One region of the Pedobacter sp. GQ55 genome, then DNA from elsewhere that is predicted to be linked to it. Evidence: riboswitches for the same ligand, from Rfam matches in the RefSeq annotation. Region 1 holds a riboswitch; each other region holds the start of a gene.
The links. A riboswitch is a leader RNA that binds a small molecule or an ion and turns the genes downstream of it on or off. The one in region 1 is predicted to bind S-adenosylmethionine.
Positions count from the first base shown of each region.

Region 1 (5,042 bases):
CATCCTCGCCCAATGCAGCAATAAATGCATCGTAAACAATCTTTTTATGTGCGCTAAGTTTATTGAAAAGTAGAAACACCTTTAGTTTCTGCTTAAAATCTATATTGGCAATATAATAGCCTTTACCCGGAACGGAGTTAATTACACCTATGTTTTTAAGGTACTTGTATCCTTTTTCAGCGGTATCACGCGAAATCTCCAACTTATAACTCAACTCATTAATAGAGGGCAATAAATTGTCTTTCTTTAACTTACCTAGCTCAACAGCTTTTATAATTGCGCTGGACAGTTGCAAATATTTAGGTGTTGCAGAATACTCATCAATATGAATAAAATCAAAAAACTTAGTCTTCATCTTTCTAAAAGTAAGTAATTTAATGCAATTCGGCTATATCAGACAAATAACTGCTATCTGATTTCAAACTGATATTTACCTGCCCCAACGTTTGTTTTACCAGTAACAGGTTTACCATCTTTAAAGGCTTTTTTCCCCTCTGTTAATGGAAAAGTAATTGTAGCACTTGAATTTGCAGGAATAGTTACGGTATAGATTACAGCATTTCCAGATCTTTTCCATGAAGACACGATCTTACCATAAGGACCATCATGCTCTGCCTCGAAATGTTCTAATCCTGAAACGAAATTAGGACGAAGCTGAATATTCTTAAATCCTGGTTGTTGTTCATCAGGATGAATTCCACCCAAACCTTTAAAGAACCAGCCTCCTATTTCACCAAACATCATGTGATTTAAAGAAATGTCTCTTTCAGCTTTTATATCCCAGTTTTCATATAAAGTAGTTGCTCCATTCACAATCCACCATCCCCATGAAGGGTAGGTATCTTGAGCGGCAAGTTTATATGCAGTTTCTGCCTGGCCATTATCACTCAATGCATTTAATATTGCTTTTGCACCCAAAACACCCACATCAAGATGCATTCCATCGGCAGCAACTCTTTTGGCAAGATTCTCTGCAACTTTTGCAATAAGCTCTTCTGGTACCAATCCCCATTGCAGGGCAACACTTAATTCAGTTTGTACACCTGATGCATAAATGCCCGTTGCGCGGTTTAAATACTTATCGTTTATTGCTTTTTTAATTTTCTCGGCAAGGTTGCTGTAGTAACTGTAATCACCCTGCTTACCGAACATTTTTGCCGCCTTCGCGAGGATAACTGCATCTACATAGTAATAAGTAGAAGAAGTATACTCTAATGATGATTGTGATTTAACAGGCACCCAATCGCCCCTACCAAAGGTTGTTAATCCCGCCGGACTAATTTGCTCTATGTAATTCACATATCTTTTAATGCTGTTATAAGAATCTGAAAGCAACTTGCTATCGCCGTAAAACATATATATATTCCATGGAATTATTGCAATTGTACTTGTCCAGTCGGTTCCATTTGCTGATCCATAGCCCCATCCACCTGTAGGTATAATATCAGGAAGTACGCCATTTGGTTGTTGCTCATCCCTGTGGTCGGCAAGCCATTTTTCATAAACCGTGATTCCGTCAAAATTAAACAGGCCTGTTTCAACAGCAAAGTGCCCATCGCCAGTCCATCCATTCTTTTCTCTTTGCGGACAATCGGTAGGATACCCCATTAGGTTAGACAAGTAAGAATTGTTGGTTGCCCACCATAACCGGTCAATTAGCTTATTTGAAGAGCTTATTTTACCTGTCGCGGTAACATCACTGTGCATGAAGTAGCCGGTGATACTTTCTTTAGTTAATTGTATAGGCTTACTGCTGGTTATCTCAACATACTGGAATCCCTTGTAATTGAACTTAGGCATAAACTCAAGTTCCCCTTTACCTGATAAGGTAACGATATCTGTTTGAAAAGGATCGGTATTGTCTTTCGGGCGATAGTAAACATCAATATTAGATAGGTCTAATCTTCCATTAGCATGCAAACGTTCGCCATGCTTAATACGAATAACAGTTCCTTCCTCTCCGCTTACTTTCATTTTTGTAACTCCGGAAATATTGCGACCCAGATCAAAAACATATACGGTGTCATTAACCTTTTGCATTGTTTTCGAAGGAATTTCTTCGACATTACGAATTGGCTGCATTACCTGACTTACAACATTATTTGATGGAGCAGCTCTAAGCGAGATTCCATTCCACTTCTTATCATCAAAATCTGCAGTATTCCAACCTGGTTGTTCCTTACGCGCATCATAATGCTCGGCAGTATAAATATTGTTAAGCACTATTGGACTTGAACTTGTTTTCCAGTCGCCACCGGAAGTAACCACATCAACAGTTCCATCTTCATAAGTGATTCTTAAATCCAGACAAAAAGTAGGTCTTGCTCTCCAGGGTGCCTTGTCAAAATTCCATACCGCAATAGATTGATGGTTATACCATCCATTGCCAAGTAAAACACCAACAGCATTTTTACCTTTTTGAAGTTGCGCAGTAACATCGTAAGAAACATACAAGTTACGTCTGTCGAAACGGGTGTACATAGGATCAAGTCTATGATTGCCTACTTTTTTCCCATTTAAATATAATTCGTATAAACCAGCAGCAGCAATATATGCCCTTGCAGATTTTATTTTTTTAGCGGGTTCAAATACTTTTCTGAAATATGGAGCCTCACGTTTATCAATATCGTTACCGTCACTAATCCAGGTACCTTTCCAGTTGTCGACTTTCATCATTCCTGTTTCGAAACTCGCCACCGCACCAGATGAAGCTGGTTTACCATCTTTATCCCAAAGCTCAACAAACCAGTAGTATTTAGTAAATGGCTCCAGGGTTTTGCCTTTATAATTAACAAGGTTGGCAGACGAGGTTACTTTGCCAGACTCCCATGAAAGCCCCTTTTTTCTTGCTACTTCTGATGAATCTTTACCTACAATAATTCTATAGGCAGTTTGTTTAGCACCCTGACGGGTATCTGCCATCATCCACGACAAGCGCGGATTTAACAAATCTACCCCAATTGGGTTTATCAAATGTTCGCATTGCAAACCGGAGGGTTTAACTTCATTAGAGTATGCTTTTTCTACCATAGGAATGGCGAAAAGTATCAGCAAGAAAGAATAAAGAAATTTCATTAGAATATTCAGGTAAAGTTGAGTGTGTTTACAATGTTAATTTTCTTAGGCATTTTCAGCAACCTGTACTGTCCTGCTCAAAATACAGAATATTTATTTTATTAATTTCTATAGGAATACTAGATTATTCCTATATTTGTCGCAGCAAATGGTTCTTAAAACTTCCTGCTTATCAAGAAAGACTGAGGGATTGGCCCTATGATGTCTTAGCAACCTCTACAATTTATTGTAAAAGGTGCTAATTCCAATTCGCTGCAAAGCGGAAAAGATAAGATTAAACAGCGCAATGCTCCTTATCAATCATCATAACCAAATCTAATTCTGTTCACGACAAAGTATGTAAGGGATGACCTAAACTATAAATGTATAAAAACATGACACAGAAAGTACACCAAAAAGAAATGCGCTGCTCATCTCCATCTCATTATCCTTCATCTGGTCTTATGATCAGTCAAAAACGAATGCACTGTTGCGTTATTTAATACAAACCAAAAGAATTTATTATACACCCATTTATTTAATTCACATGTTAAAAATATACAAAATTTTTGCGGGGATACTTATATCCTTTTTTTTCCTGCAAACCGTACAGGCACAATCTGTTAAGATAACAGGTACTGTTACCGGAAATCCTGATGGCGAAACCATTCCAGGGGCATCAATTACTATAAAAGGTAAAAAAAGCGGAACCACTACAGATGGTAGCGGTAAGTTTTCTCTTGCTGCAGATGTTAATGATGTGCTTAGTATATCTTATCTTGGATATACTACAAAAGAGATAACCGTTACCGCAGCCACAACTACATTAAATATTGCACTTGATGTTTCGGCCAATGCTTTAAGTGAAGTTGTTGTTACAGCCCTTGGTATCTCTAAAGAAAAGAAATCGCTGGGCTACTCAGTTCAGGAATTAAAATCTAAAGATATTGCTACTGCAAAAGAAACCAACCTGATCAACTCTTTGGCCGGAAAAATTGCAGGTGTACAAACTACAAGTAGCCAGGGCGATATGGGTTCATCAAGAATTATTATTCGTGGCGAAACCTCTATATCAGGTAACAACCAACCCCTCTTTGTAGTGGACGGAGTACCTGTTGATAACTCGCAGAATCTAGGTATAGCTGGATCAAGGGATTTTGCCAACACGATTTCTGATATTAATTCAGAAGACATTGAATCAATCAGTGTGCTTAAAGGTCCAAATGCAGCAGCACTATATGGATCACGTGCAGCAGCGGGTGTTATCCTTATTAAAACCAAAACAGGCAGAGGTCAAAAAGGCTTAGGTATCAGCGTTAACTCTAATGCTACATTTTCAAATCTGCTAACCTTACCCGATTATCAAAACTCATTCGGACAAGGCACAAGCGGCAAGTTTAGCTTTGTAGATGGAAAAGGTGGAGGTGTAAATGACGGTGTAGATGAAAGCTGGGGACCTGCATTAGACGGCCGTTTAATTCCGCAGTTTAACTCTAAAGGTGTTGCTGTTCCATTTATTGCTCATCCAGATAATGTTAGGGACTTCTTCGAAACAGGTTTTGCGCTTAATAATGGTATTGCTATTGCAGGCTCTGGAGAAAAACAAGATGTCCGTTTCTCTTACAACAACCTTACGCAAGGTGGTATACTGCCAAATTCTTCTCAGGACAAGAATTCGTTATTATTAAATACCACATACAGAATCACTCCTAAATTAACATTAAACGCTTCTGCAAATTATATAAAAAGCAATGCCGATAACCTTCCTGCATCTGGCGGAAAACGTGCAACAGGCCCGATGCTTCAATTTACATGGTTTGGAAGACAGGTAGATGTTAATCAGCTTAAAAACTATAAAGACGAAAACGGAAACGATTTCAACTGGAACAACAGTTACTATAGTAACCCGTACTTCATAGCCTACGAGAATACCGTTGGCCAGAAACGCGATCGTATTATTGGTAATGCCGAATTAAACTATAAAATTA
Region 1 is NZ_JCAXEI010000002.1:720,225-725,266, forward strand. Features, by position in the region: gene AC6CH7_RS07955 (GntR family transcriptional regulator) at 1-355, opposite strand, end outside; gene AC6CH7_RS07960 (alpha-L-rhamnosidase) at 409-3,075, opposite strand; SAM riboswitch class I at 3,242-3,350, shown strand; gene AC6CH7_RS07965 (SusC/RagA family TonB-linked outer membrane protein) at 3,602-5,042, shown strand, end outside.

Region 2 (5,042 bases), on a different contig from region 1:
AAGCAATGCTCCTTGCAGCCTTTAACCCTTTTAAGCCACCATCTGGCTGCTGTGCGTAAAATGTACGATCAGTGCTGATGGCTAAACGCTGACTCTCATTAAATGCAATTCCCCATGGCGAGTGTACTGCATTTGTCGCTACAAGAATTAGATTGTCTACGCTTTTGCTATCCGTAATGGCCCATTCCAATGCTTGTTGTCCGCCTAAAGAACCGCCAATTAACACTTTAATGTGTTGAATCTCAAGATGTGTTGCAAGCAGGCGGTGAGCAGCTACCAAATCTCTTATCGTAAATTCTGGAAAAGCAAGGTAATAGGGTTGCCCCGTTACCGGATTTATACTTAGCGGGTTGGTTGTACCGTAATTAGAACCTAATACATTTGCACAAATGATAAAGTGTTCCTCAGGGTTAAACAGATCGTTATTACCGAAAAGTCCTTTCCACCAGTCTAAAACATCAGCATTGGCTGTAAGTGCATGGCATACCCAGATCGCATTATCTTTCTTCGCATTTAGTTTGCCATAAGTTTGATAAGCAACTTCTAATTTGCGTAGTTTTTTCCCGTTCTCCAGTTTAAACAACTTTGTATGCGTATATGTGGCAGTAGTACTCATTCTTTAGATCTTGTAGCGTTTTATTTTATTTGTTTATAGCAGCAAAGGCTTGTTCGAAATCAGCCTTGATATCATCTATGTGTTCAATTCCTACTGAAACACGTAGCTGGCTGGCAGTAATGCCTGCTGCAATTTGTTCTTGGTCACTTAGCTGTTGATGCGTAGTTGCTGAGGGTTGTATGATAAGGGTTTTTGCATCACCCAGGTTTGCAAGGTGACTAACAAGCTTAAGATTGTCTACCAATGCCGTTGCTTTTTCTTTATCACCATGTAGTTCAAAAGATAGCACTGCACCGAAACCATTCTTTAAATATTTTTTGGCATTGGCATGGTATGGGCTGCTTTCAAGTCCAGGATAATTAACACTTTTCACAGCATCATGGCGCTCCAACCAGGTTGCCAGTGCAAGTGTGTTGTCTACGTGCCGTTGCACGCGAAGCGATAAAGTTTCTAATCCCTGAATTAAAAGGAAAGAATTGAAAGGAGAGATGGCCGGGCCAAAATCCCTTAAGCCTTCAACGCGGGCACGAATAATGAATTGAATATTTCCAAAGGGACCACCAATTCCAAAAACATCATTAAAAATTAAACCATGATATCCTTCCGATGGTTCGGTAAATTGAGGGAATTTACCATTTCCCCAGTTGTAATTTCCGCCATCTACTATTACTCCGCCAATACTGGTGCCGTGTCCGCCAATCCATTTGGTAGCAGATTGAACAACAATATGGGCCCCGTGTTCTAAAGGTTTAAATAGGTAACCGGCTGCACCAAAAGTATTATCTACTATTAGTGGTAAATCGTGTCTGTTGGCAATGGCAGATAATTTTTCGAAATCAGCAATACTAAAAGCCGGATTACCAATGGTTTCTAAATATATAGCTTTGGTATTTGCATCGATTTTTGTTTCAAAATCATTAGCATCATCACCATTAGCGAATCTAACCTCAATACCAAGACGTTTAAAGCTTACTTTGAACTGATTATATGATCCACCATATAAATGAGATGAGGATACAAAATTGTCACCTGCTTGTAGGATGTTATTTAACGCAATAAATTGAGCTGCCTGTCCCGAAGCTACTGCTAAAGCAGCCACACCGCCTTCAAGCGCTGCTACTCTTTTTTCGAAAACATCTGTTGTTGGATTCATGATCCTGGTATAAATGTTTCCGAATTCCTTTAGCGCAAATAAGTTTGCACCGTGTTCAGAGTTCTTAAAGCCGTAAGAGGTGGTTTGATATATTGGAACAGCTCTTGATCCTGTTGTAGGATCAATTTCCTGACCTGCATGTACTTGTAATGTTTCGAATTTATGTGATGTTGACATGTTATATTTAGTTTTAAGTGGTTCCTGTTATGTTTTTGATTAGATACGTTATAAGATTTTTAGCTTCGGAAACGTATACGGTTGTTAAGCGTACCCCTGCAAGGGGCCTTCCGTATGAATGTGAAATGCAAAAGGAAGATTTGTAAATTATAGTATGCAACAGCACATGCAATTAGCCTGCTGAGGATAACAATAATTTAACAGATTTGAAGTAATTCTTACAGTTTTCATTTTGTTTCAATTTATCTTTCCAAACGACACCACGTCTTTTGGTCAGGAATTGGCACCTTCTCCATCTTGGGAGGGTTGCCAGTGGGTCAAAGAGCCTGTCTCTCGCCACTTCTTTATAAATCAAACCTTTTATTAAGGAAGGTTGACTTGATTAGCTTTCGCTAAATGATACTGCAAATGTAGATTTAAGTTAATAAATATCCAAAATTATATTTTGGATATTTATTAACTCGTTGTTTTACAGCGCTGTAAATTGGTTTTTTGATGGATTAGCTTGGTTTTATCCGGCAAGTGCCTGATCTAAATCTGCTATTAAGTCATCTATATGTTCAAGTCCAACAGATATCCGAATTAAATTTTGTGGGGTTTTGGTGTCCGGTCCTTCAACAGATGCACGGTGTTCTATTAAACTTTCAACTCCACCTAAACTTGTAGCCTGCGCAAAGAGTTTAACTCTATTAACCACTTTTCTGGCCTCATCAGATCCTCCTTTAACTAAAACTGATAACATTCCTCCAAAGCCGGTCATTTGCTTTTTTGCTATGTCATGCTGAGGATGGGTTGTTAATCCTGGATAATAAACTGCTACAATAGCAGCATGTTTTTCCAGGTGTAATGCTAAAGCCATTCCATTAGCGCAGTGGCCACGCATACGATATGCCAATGTTTTGATGCTTCTTACCAACAGGAAACAATCGAAAGGAGAGGGTACTGCTCCGCCAACTTGCTGTATATTTCTGATCTTTTCCCAAAATTCATTTTTTTCTGCGGTGATAAGTACACCACCAAGAACATCACTATGGCCACCAATGTATTTTGTTGACGAGTGCATAACAATATCAGCCCCAAAATCAATTGGATTTTGCAAGCATGGCGAAGCAAAAGTGCTGTCGCAGGCAAGGATAAGGTTGTTTTCCTTAGCAATTTTGGAAACTCCGGCAACGTCTGTAATTTTTAATAATGGATTTGAGGGGGTTTCTACCCATATCAGTACTGTATTCTTTTTAATGAATTTTGCTATGTTATCAAGGTTAGTAAGATCTATAAAATCAATTTCAAGGATGTCTTTAAAGATCGTCTGCAATTGTTTTTTAAAACCCCAGTACATGTCATCAGGAGCAATGATATGGCTCCCTGGCTTTAAAGCTTGAAAAACTGCCATCCCCGCTGTATTTCCTGAAGAGAATGCACAGGCTTCTACGCCTTTTTCCAATTCTGAAAGCGCATTTTCTAATGCTGATCTATTTGGATTACTCACTCTGCTATACATGTGTCCACCAGAGTAGCCACCGTCTTCATTTCTCAGGAAGGTGGTAGATAGATTTATAGGGGGGGTGACATCGTTAGTACTGACTTTGTATAAATTTCCAGCATGTATTGCAAGTGTTTCTGGCTTCATTATTACGGGGTTAAAAGTTAAGATTGGGCATAAGATGTAACAAAGTTAAGGGTATAATATTATTCACCTTGAGTTTTGGCAAGATTTATGTAATTGAATTATCAAATTAAAGAAGAATATGAAAAGAATATTACTGATAGCAGCCATTTTATGCAGTTCGTTAATGGTTTTGCAAAGTTGTTCACCTAAAGGTGGTGCAACTCAAAGTTTAAAGAAAGGTAATGTAACTGGTAATTGGGTTTTAAATGATATTACATTTGAAGGCTTGCCGCAATCAGCAGTAAAATCATTATTTGATGAAGGTTCTTACACTTGTTTTCAAGGAAGTACCTGGAGCCTTACTAACAGCGGTAATGGAAGTTATACCTTACCAGGTGGTGGAGCGTGTACTGCAAAAACTCAGAAAATATACTGGTCAGTAAGTCCTGCAGATGAGACATTCCAATTCAAAAAGATCTTTGAAGGTGAAAAAGCCAAAAACGTAACCTCTGGTTACAGATCGGTATTGTCTTCTACAGATGGCAACAGCATGGTTATTAAATCACCAGTAGAATACGGAGCAAAAACTGCTTACATTGTATTGAATTTTACAAAAGCAGCAAAATAAGCGTAAAATAGTTTGGTTTAGGGAAAAGGGTTCAATTCGTTTTGAGCCCTTTTTTTATGGATTTCTTTTGTTTGATATCTTTTATTATCTACATTTGAATTCATCTGATGATATGATGAATCAATATGAAGAATCTTATACAAAAAAAGTCTTTGGCGGATGAAGTAGCCGCACGATTAAGTGAACAGATTTCTCTTGGACAATACAAAGTGAATGAACAGTTGCCGATAGAGCCGGAATTGATGAAAAACTTTGGTGTTGGGCGTTCAACGATAAGGGAAGCCATCAAAATATTAGCCAACTCAGGATTGCTCAGGGTTCAGCAAGGAGTTGGAACTTTTGTAGATCAGCTAACAGCAAATAGGGAGCCTATGGATTTGCGGTTAAAGCGTGCTAACGTTAAAGATCTGGATGAGGTCAGGCAATTACTGGAAATGAAAATTGCAGAGAAAGCGGCACTTAACAGAACTGAAAGTGATATTTTGACAATAAGAAACCATCTCGAAAACAGAAGAAAGGCAGCTAAAGAAGGACTGTTAGAAGAGTGTATTGACGCAGACGTGCAATTTCATATCTCAATTGCTGAAGCTTCAAAGAATGAAATACTGGCCGATTTATATAAATCAGCCTCCATTCATTTAAAAAATTGGTTCCTTCAAACACACTCAGATGCCAGAGCCTTTGAAGAAACTTACATATATCATGAGCAACTGCTTAAAAGCATTATCGCTGGAGATCCTAAAAAGGCGTGGAACATTGCAGCAAAAATATTAGGACACATATCTCAATAAAAATTTATAATAATTCATCAGATGATCTGATCTAAAAATATGGAAAAAACATCTTTTACAAACACTAC
Region 2 is NZ_JCAXEI010000015.1:91,299-96,340, reverse strand. Features, by position in the region: gene AC6CH7_RS24725 (homoserine O-acetyltransferase family protein) at 1-616, opposite strand, end outside; gene AC6CH7_RS24720 (O-acetylhomoserine aminocarboxypropyltransferase/cysteine synthase family protein) at 642-1,946, opposite strand; SAM riboswitch class I at 2,186-2,299, opposite strand; gene AC6CH7_RS24715 (trans-sulfuration enzyme family protein) at 2,458-3,576, opposite strand; gene AC6CH7_RS24710 (lipocalin family protein) at 3,695-4,183, shown strand; gene AC6CH7_RS24705 (FadR/GntR family transcriptional regulator) at 4,309-4,974, shown strand; gene AC6CH7_RS24700 (MFS transporter) at 5,014-5,042, shown strand, end outside.
Region 2: linked by a shared signal. The riboswitch ahead of AC6CH7_RS24720 (O-acetylhomoserine aminocarboxypropyltransferase/cysteine synthase family protein) and the one ahead of AC6CH7_RS07965 (SusC/RagA family TonB-linked outer membrane protein) in region 1 are both predicted to bind S-adenosylmethionine.

Region 3 (5,042 bases), on a different contig from region 1:
TAAAATTGATGCTAATGACTGTTTAATTGGTCTTGCCGCATCAGGAACCACTCCATACGTTATCGGTGGACTAAACACTGCCCGTAAAAATGGTATTTTAACGGGTTGTATTGTTTGCAACGAGGGAGGGCCGATAGCTGCAGAAAGTGATTTCCCTGTAGAGGTAGTAGTTGGTCCTGAATTTTTAACGGGATCTACCAGAATGAAATCCGGAACTGCGCAAAAATTGGTTCTGAACATGCTTAGTACTACAGTAATGATAAAACTAGGCAGGGTAAAGGGCAATAAAATGGTAGACATGCAGCTAACCAATCATAAACTGGTAGACAGAGGTACACAAATGGTAATGGACGAACTGAATATTGATTACGAGCATGCTGCAGATTTGCTGATCCGTTATGGAAGTGTCCGTAAAGCTGTTGAATCTACCCATAAATAATCCAGCATGCACGAAATAGAGCCTTACTATCTATGGCGAGATGATTATATCGCGGCAGAAGATGAACGTTCTCCATTCTACAACACGGAGTACTCGGAATTTTATTTCGACAAGCAGTTGTATAATTTCCTGTTACATCCCCAATGGGATGATTTCGGATCAAGTACGATGTACCTTAAAGTATTGTATGTTGACTATGATAGAAATTATGCAATCATAGAGCTCATTGGAGAGTGGAACGATGCCATTGGTAACGACATTATGCTTCTGAAACGTGAAATCATTGAGCTCATGATTGACGAGGGAATAAACAAATTCATCCTGATTGGCGAAAATGTACTGAACTTCCATTCTTCTGAAGATAGTTATTACGAAGAATGGTTTCAGGAAGTTGAAGATGGATGGATTACAGGCATCAATTTCCAGGAACATGTAATCAATGAATTCCGTAACAGCAATATAGATTATTACATCAATTTTGGTGGCGAACTTGACGATATGGCATGGAGAACCTTAAAACCCCTTCAGTTTTTCAAGAAAGTTGAAGAAATCCTGACAAAAAGGCTCGGGGCATAGCTTTTGTTAGAACGAAACAATTCGTATCTTTAAATAAATTTAAAACACATGAATAATAACAATAATAATGATTGGGCACAACAGTCCGTTTTTGTAGAAGACTTAACTGGCAAGGTTGCCAAGAAATTCTTCGCTAATGTTTTTTTATGGATGTTTGTGGCGCTTGGCTTATCAACATTAGCTGCGTTTCTTATTTCAACCTCTCCCGCAGCTTTAAGTCAATTAATTAATTTTGAAACAGGACAAAGAACAATACTAGGTTATATCGCAATGTTTGCACCTCTTGGTCTGGTAATTTTAATGGGTACAGGATTTAACCGCCTGTCTTATGGTGCTTTATTAGGCGTATTTGTGTTATTTTCGGTTCTGTTAGGCGTTAGTTTAAGCTTTATATTACTTATTTATACTGCTGGTTCAATTGTAGCATGTTTTGCGGCCGCAGCGGGTATATTTGGAATAATGGCAGTTTTAGGCTACACTACAGATGTAGATCTAAGCAAATTTGGCCCTATATTAATGGTAGGTGTGGTAGGCTTATTCATTGCCGGTATCATCAACATGTTTATCGGAAGTGATCGTTTTAGCTACATAATGAGCTTCTTTGGAGTAGCAATCTTTACCGCCTTAACAGCATATGATGTTCAAAAACTGAAACGTATTGGTGCAGGTATTGAAGAAAATGGAGATCAAATGGCGGCAACTGATGCTAAGAAATTGGCAATTATGGGAGCCTTATCTCTTTACCTAGACTTTATAAACATCTTCTTATATCTATTAAGAATCTTCGGAAGCAGAAAATAACAACTTGTTTTCTTAAACAATGAACAGGCGGGTAGAGCAATAAATTATGCTTCACCCGCCTTTTCATTGTTTACATATTTATCTTTCAGGAGTACATTACCAGCTTGTTAATTAAGCACATTTTACACTTTCAAATTCAGCTGTACATGGCCATGTTTTCAAAACAATGTTTCGAAGTCCTGAGTTAATTGTCTCCTCTGTACAATTTTATATGCTTTAACGGTCGAAATTTTGGAAATGATTTTTCTTTGTTGCACCTTTGTAATGCTTATAGAGAAAGACGGAGGGATTAGACCCTGCGAAGTCTTAGCAACCTGTGCTTACAAGGTGCTACATTCTACTGGAGCCAAACCATTGGTTCCCGAAAGATAAGTTAAAGTCGACACCTAAACCGGACTTTTCGAATAAGCTTTGTATGTAATGAGTTCGGCACTTGTTTAGGCGTAGCCTCTATCAACTTTAGCTTATTACCTACTCATATTACTATTAAAAATGGACATTAGAGCAGAGTTAGAAAAACGTATCCTGATCATTGATGGTGCGATGGGCACTATGATACAACGTTACGTCCTTTCTGAAGAAGATTTCAGGGGCGAGCGGTTCAAAGATCACCCGTGTGATGTAAAAGGTAATAACGACTTACTAAACATTACCCGTCCAGATATCATTAAGGCCATTCATACTGAATATTTAAAGGCCGGTACAGATATCATTGAGACCAATACCTTTAGTACCCAACGTATTTCACTGGCCGATTACCAGATGGAAGAGCTCGATTATGAGATGAGCTTTGAAGGGGCTAAAATAGCCAAAGAGGCAGTTAATGAGTTCATGGCGGCTAATCCCGACAGAAAATGTTTCGTTGCCGGTGCCGTAGGTCCTACCAACAGAACGCTATCTATTTCTCCGGATGTAAACGATCCAGGGTTCAGGGCACTTACTTTCGATGAATTAGTTGATGCTTATTACGAACAAATACGCGGACTGGTTGATGGCGGTTCAGACCTGCTGTTAATTGAAACCATTTTTGACACCCTAAATGCCAAGGCTGCGATATTTGCCATCAAAAAATATGAGAATGTAATTGGCCGTAAAATAGAGATCATGATCTCGGGAACCATTACTGATGCTTCCGGAAGAACTTTGTCAGGTCAAACTGCCGAAGCTTTCCTAAATTCTGTAATACACGCCAACCCGTTAAGCATAGGCTTCAACTGCGCCTTAGGGGCAAAAGACATGAGGCCGCACATAGAAGAACTCTCTGCTAAGGCAGGCTGCTATGTTTCTGCATACCCCAATGCGGGGTTGCCAAATGAATTTGGTGCTTACGATGAGATGCCTCATGAAACGGCTCATCTGGTAGAAGATTTTATTCAGCATGGCTTCGTAAATATTGTAGGTGGTTGCTGCGGAACTACACCTGAGCATATCGGCTGTATCGCCGAAAAAGCGAAAAATGTAGCGCCGCGTAAAATACCTCAAATAGACCCTTATCTGCGTTTAAGCGGATTAGAGCCGGTTACCATAACTCCAGAGAGTATTTTTGTAAACATTGGTGAGCGTACAAACATTACCGGTTCTCCGAAATTCTCTAAACTCATTTTAGGCGGAGATTTCGAAGCTGCACTTGCTGTTGCACGTCAGCAGGTTGAAGGTGGCGCACAGGTTATTGATGTGAACATGGATGAGGGAATGATTGATTCGGAAGCCTCGATGACCAAATTCCTTAACCTGATTGCCTCTGAACCTGATATTTCCAAGTTGCCTATCATGGTCGATTCGTCTAAATGGACGGTTATCGAAGCCGGATTAAAATGCTTGCAGGGAAAAGGAATTGTAAACTCCATCTCTCTTAAAGAGGGCGAAGATAAATTCCGCGAAAGTGCACGCAAAATCATGACTTACGGTGCTGCCATAGTAGTTATGGCGTTTGATGAGCAAGGACAGGCCGATAATTTTGAAAGAAGAAAAGAGATCTGTAAAAGATCATATGATATTTTAGTTGATGAAATTGGCTTTCCGCCTCAGGACATCATCTTTGACCCGAACATCCTTACCGTTGCAACCGGATTAGAGGAACACAATAACTATGCGGTAGACTTTATAAATGCTACCCGATGGATTAAAGAAAACCTGCCACATGCAAAAGTAAGTGGTGGTGTTTCAAACATCTCCTTCTCGTTCAGAGGTAATAATACCGTTAGGGAAGCTATGCACTCTGCATTTTTATACCACGCCATCAAAGCTGGTTTAGATATGGGGATTGTAAATGCGGGGATGCTCGAGGTTTATCAGGAAATTCCGCCAGAGCTTTTAGTGCTTGTTGAGGATGTATTGTTAAACCGCAGAGATGATGCTACAGAGCGGTTGGTTGAATTTGCAGACACCATCAAATCTAAAGGCAAAGAGATTGTTAGGGATGAAGAATGGCGTAAAACCAGTGTCGAAGAAAGGCTTTCTCATTCATTAGTTAAAGGAATTATAGAATACCTTGATGCCGATGTTGAAGAAGCACGCCAGAAATACGCCAGACCAATCCAGGTAATTGAAGGCCCATTAATGGACGGAATGAACATTGTAGGTGATCTGTTTGGTGCCGGCAAAATGTTCCTTCCACAGGTTGTAAAATCCGCCCGCGTAATGAAAAAGGCTGTAGCTTATCTGTTGCCGTTTATTGAGCAGGAAAAGCTAGATAACCCGGATCAGGATCAGAATTCATCGGCCGGAAGGGTATTAATGGCTACTGTAAAAGGTGATGTTCATGATATCGGGAAGAACATTGTAGGCGTAGTTTTAGCTTGTAATAACTTCGAAATTGTGGATATGGGTGTAATGGTTCCTGCACAGGAAATCATTAAAAAAGCCAAAGAAATAAATGCGGATATTATTGGGTTGAGTGGCTTAATTACCCCTTCGCTTGATGAAATGGTGCACTTTGCCAAAGAAATGGAGCGCGAAGGCTTTACCATTCCTTTAATTATCGGCGGCGCTACTACTTCCAGGATTCATGCTGCTGTTAAGGTTGCACCGAACTACTCGGGGCCGGCCATACACGTGCTCGATGCTTCGAGAAGTGTAACTGTTTGCAGTACTTTAATGAACAAAGATACGCGCGATGAGTACATTCGGGGTATCCGCGAAGAATATGATAAAGCGCGTGAAGCGCACTTAAACAAGCGTTCTGATAAACGCTTTAAAACAATTGAAGAAGCCAGAAAAGATAACT
Region 3 is NZ_JCAXEI010000005.1:193,819-198,860, reverse strand. Features, by position in the region: gene murQ (N-acetylmuramic acid 6-phosphate etherase) at 1-439, shown strand, start outside; gene AC6CH7_RS15355 (hypothetical protein) at 446-1,015, shown strand; gene AC6CH7_RS15350 (Bax inhibitor-1/YccA family protein) at 1,064-1,816, shown strand; SAM riboswitch class I at 2,082-2,191, shown strand; gene metH (methionine synthase) at 2,309-5,042, shown strand, end outside.
Region 3: linked by a shared signal. The riboswitch ahead of metH (methionine synthase) and the one ahead of AC6CH7_RS07965 (SusC/RagA family TonB-linked outer membrane protein) in region 1 are both predicted to bind S-adenosylmethionine.

Region 4 (5,042 bases), on a different contig from region 1:
TTTCGAGCGTTGGCCTGATCTCCTGATCCAGTCTGGAGGGATGACCAAAGACGATTTTTAATTTGGTCCTTATGTCGGGTACTTTTTTACACGCAGCTAAAATTTCAAGGTAGTAATGGAAGTGCTGCCATAAGAAGCTGTAACTTTTTACGGGATGTGTAAGACCGTACTTAGGTGGTTCTTCTTCCCTTTGGAATGTTCCAAAGATCTTGTCCCAAAAAACGAATACATCTCCATAGTTCTTATCAAGATATTTCTCATCGCTGGCATGGTGAACGCCATGAATGGAAGGCGTAACCAGAATGTATTCTAGCCAGCCTAAATTTCTAATCAGCTGAGTATGGGTAAAAAAAGAATAGGCTCCATGGACAACAAGAATAGTGATCACCATAGTAGGATGAAACCCCAATAGTGGTATAACGCACCAAAAAAGATTTCTGATCAGAGCCTGAAAAACGGTGATCCTTGCTGATACGGTAAAGTTAAATTCTTCGCTTTGATGATGTACGATATGGGCTGCCCAAAGGATGTTTACCTCGTGACCCAAACGGTGATACCAGTACCAAACCAGATCTGTAACGAGTATCAATAATATCCATACCCACCAGGTATTTGGTATACTGAAAAGTGCGTAGTTGTTATAAATCCAAAAGAATAAGCTGTAGAAACTTGCTGATATAAAGAGATTCAGAAGTCTTTCGGCAATGCCTATGCTGAGGTTGGAAATTGAACTTTCATATTTGAATAAATGCGCCTTTTTTAGCTTCACAGCGATGCCGTACTCTAAAAATAGAAACACAAAAAAAGCTGGAATAGCGAAGGCTAAATAGTTAAAATGGCTAGTCATAATTTAATTCCTCTTAGCCAAATGTAAATAAATACTACTATTTTAGTAGTATTTATTTCAAATTATATGTTAGCGAATAACAATGTTTCCCTGCTCAATGTTTATACATTCCAAAATCGAATGGAGATTGTTTTGCTATTGTGTAACGATTGTTTAAGCATTGTATAACACCTAGTAATGTTGTAGTTATCAATGTTTTATGAAAGTCGTTTCTTCTTGCTTTTTTGCGGTAAAACAAGCCAATTAATAGGAATTAAAATTTATTTTAATAAAGTCTAGTAAATTAGTAGTTTTTATTTATACATTTGGGACTCAATAGTTGTTCTTGTAATTTACTTATCCAGAAAGACAGAGGGAAAGGCCCTACGACGTCTTAGCAACCTGTACGAGCTTTGCTTGTAAAAGGTGCTAATTCCTGCTCCGCGAATGTGGAGAAAGATAAAATGGTAAAGAGTTGTACCTCTTCTGCATAAGCTGACATCACAGAATGATTAATTATAAACAATTAATTAAAAAAGAGGAGGAAGAAATGAGAATTTATCTAGACAATGCTGCAACCACCCAACTGGACAAAGAGGTTTATAAGGAGATTATCCCTTACCTGCTGGAGCATTTTGGCAATCCATCATCACATCATGAAGATGGAAGAATTGTGAAAAACGCTATTGAAAATGCCAGAAATACCATTGCTGATCTTTTAAATACTGCACCCAATGAAATTATTTTTACAAGTGGTGGTACTGAGGCCGATAATACAGCAATATTATCAAGTGTGTATTCTGAGCAGGTTAAACACGTAATTACTACTCCATTTGAGCATCATGCAGTTCTGCATACACTAGAAGCGCTTAAAAAGCGTAGTGAGATAACCCTAAGCTTTATAAATACGGATGATAAGGGAAACATTGATGTTGAGCATTTACCGCAACTATTAAAAAATAAGGAGCGCTCACTGGTATCGGTAATGCATGCCAATAATGAAATTGGGAATTTAAACGATATTGAATTAATTGGTGAGCTCTGTTGTAGTAGCAACACTATTTTTCATTCAGATACGGTTCAGACCATTGGGCATTATCGCCATGATCTGTCAAAATTGAAGGCACATTTTGTAGCTGCATCGGCACATAAATTTCATGGTCCAAAAGGTGTAGGATTTATTTACTGTAAAAATGGGATCCAGCTTTCGAAGCTGATTCATGGCGGATCTCAGGAACGCAGGCTACGTGCAGGAACCGAAAATATTCATGGAATCATTGGACTGGCAAAAGCTTTGGAAATTGCTTACCGCGATATTGATGAACATGCAAGGTATATACAGAAACTAAAAGACAGGATGATCTTTAAATTGAAGGCCGAAATTGAAGGGGTGCAGTTTAATGGAAATTCGGCCGATGCGGATAAGAGCCTTTACACCGTGTTAAGTGTTAGCCTGCCACAACATGAAGGTGCTGATGACTTATTGGGGTATCTGGACCTGAATAATATTTCTGTGTCTGGGGGAAGCGCCTGCTCTACAGGGTCGGCATCGCATGTGCTTAAAGCAATTAATGCAGATCCATCCCGTCATACGGTGCGCTTTTCGTTTAGTAAGTATAACACCATGGAAGAAATAGATTATACCGTTGAAAGGCTTTCTGCAATTTATAATGCGGTAACTATATAATGAGCTTAATGGTAAAAATTAACATCCTGGCTGTGTAGATTGCGTGGCTTTATGCAATGGTGGAAAGTTCATTCAGCTCGCTTTCTGCAACACGCCGGGATGTTAATTCATAAACGTTTAACAATATACAACAACGGCTAATAGAAGGCCGAATTATAACATAAAAAATAAATACTACTAAATTAGTAGATTTTTTTTGAATTGTTATTTCTAAGCATTACCTTTACATCAATCTAATAAAGCTCCACCCCTTAGTAGATGATTTTTATTGCCAACATCTAGTAACTCCACCATTAATAGATGATTTATAAAATTTTCTAAAAAATGATTTTTAGAAATATAAATTAACTAGTGATATGAAAAATTTAAAATTCTGTTGTTGTATGTGCATGTAGTTTCTACAGCATTCCCTGATTGATTTTCTTGAATTTATTCGTCAGAATCTAATAGCCAGGCTATTGAGGCAGGAATCGTTATGCCCAAAATTCTCTTAAACAACCTAAAAAACCCCCTATACAATGAACTTAAAAGATTATCTATTTAAAGCTAAATGCCTGTCGGCAGGTATTTTATTGAGTGGTGCAGCACTTGCAGGAACTAAACCTGAACCTGCAAAATTTATTAAAGAGGGCGTATGGCGCGGCGTATTTACCGTAAGCGAATCGCAGGTTCCCTTTAATTTCGAACTAAAAGGAAAAGATCCTCAACATGCAGTGTTTACCCTTTTAAATGGCACTCGCCGCGATGATTTCCATGTACAGCTAATTGGCAAAGACTCCATATTCGTTAAAATGAACACCTATGATGCCGCTTTGGTAGCTAAAATAGAAGACGATGGAAGGCTAACTGGCGAATACCGTAGTTTGGTGCCTAATTTTAGAGGAAATGCACTTCCTTTTACAGCAGAATACGGTAAGGCATATCGCTTTGTTGAGCCAGGAAAAGATGTGGCACCAAAAGCAGATTTAAGCGGTAAATGGGAACTTAAGCTTTATAGTAAAGAAGCGGTTCCGGCCTCTATTGCCGTATTAAAGCAATCGGGAAATAAACTTACCGGTGTGATAATGACTGTTGTTGGCGATAGCCGCGAAATTGAAGGTACGGTACAAGGTGATGAATTTGCTTTATCAGGTTTTACAGGCCCCAGCCCTTTCATTATTAAAGGAAAGATAAATGAAGATGGAACCCTTTCCGGAGAGCAGGGTTTTGGAATTTATAAGAACATCAAATTTGATGCGACCAAAAACAATGTTGCTGATTTGCCTGATCCTTATAAACTAACCTTTTTAAAGGAAGGGTATAAAAAGCTTGACTTTACTTTTCCTGATTTGAACGGTAAATCTGTTTCGCTAAGCGATGACAAGTATAAAGGTAAGGTAGTGATTGTAGAGATTATCGGTACCTGGTGCCCTAACTGTACAGATCAGACCGTGTTTTTGTCGCCATGGTTTAATAAAAATCAAAAGCGTGGTGTAGAAGCCATTGCAATAGGCTTTGAACAGAAAGACAGCTTGGAGTATGCTAAATATACGCTAGGGAAACTAAGGGATAAATATGATATCAAGTACGACATACTTTTTGGCGGCCTTGCCGATAAAAAGCTGGTAGCTCAAAAACTCCCTGCACTTAACAAGTTCATTGCTTTTCCGACAACCATAATCATAGACAGAAAAGGTGAGGTGAGAGAGATTTACACCGGATATACCGGCACTGTAACCGGGAAGTATTACGATGATTATGAGAAGAAATTTAATAAAGTGCTCGACGAATTATTGGCTGAACCTGAACCAACTGCAACCCTTCAAAATGCAGATACAAGCAATACCATAAAAGGTAAATAATAGTATAACCATAAAAATTAAACGATGAATAAGCGCAATTTTTTAAAAGAATTATTATTACTCTCATTAGGCTTACTTGTAGGCGTATCTGTATGGGCTTTAGATAAGACCCATGCCGGAAAAGTAATTAAAGAAGGTGTTTGGCGGGGTGTATTTAATGTTAGTGAAACCCAGGTGCCATTTAATTTTGAATTTAAAGGCAAAGATCTTGAACACGGCACATTTACACTGTTAAATGGGACTAGACGCGATGATTTCCATGTAACCCGCCTAGGCGAGGATTCGATTTTTATTAAAATGAATACCTATGATGCAGCACTTGTTGCCAAAATAGAAGATGATGGAACATTAAGTGGAGAGTATCGCAGTCTGGTGCCAGGTTTTAGAGGTAACTCGTTACCGTTTATAGCAGAACATGGTAAGAACTACCGCTTTGTTGAACCTGGTAAGGACGTTGCGCCAACTGCAAACATAAGTGGCAAATGGGAATTGAAGTTTTATTCTAAAGAGCAGGTTCCTAATAAAGTGGCCTTGTTAAAGCAAAATGGAAACAAACTTACCGGTGTAATTTTACAGGTTACAGGCGATAGTCGTGAATTGGAAGGTACGGTACAAGGCGATGAGTTTGTGTTGTCGGGTTTTACAGGCCCAAGCCCTAAAATTTATAAGGGTAAGATTAATGCAGATG
Region 4 is NZ_JCAXEI010000007.1:103,472-108,513, reverse strand. Features, by position in the region: gene AC6CH7_RS18360 (sterol desaturase family protein) at 1-847, opposite strand, end outside; SAM riboswitch class I at 1,181-1,292, shown strand; gene AC6CH7_RS18355 (cysteine desulfurase family protein) at 1,377-2,513, shown strand; gene AC6CH7_RS18350 (peroxiredoxin family protein) at 3,032-4,354, shown strand; gene AC6CH7_RS18345 (peroxiredoxin family protein) at 4,379-5,042, shown strand, end outside.
Region 4: linked by a shared signal. The riboswitch ahead of AC6CH7_RS18355 (cysteine desulfurase family protein) and the one ahead of AC6CH7_RS07965 (SusC/RagA family TonB-linked outer membrane protein) in region 1 are both predicted to bind S-adenosylmethionine.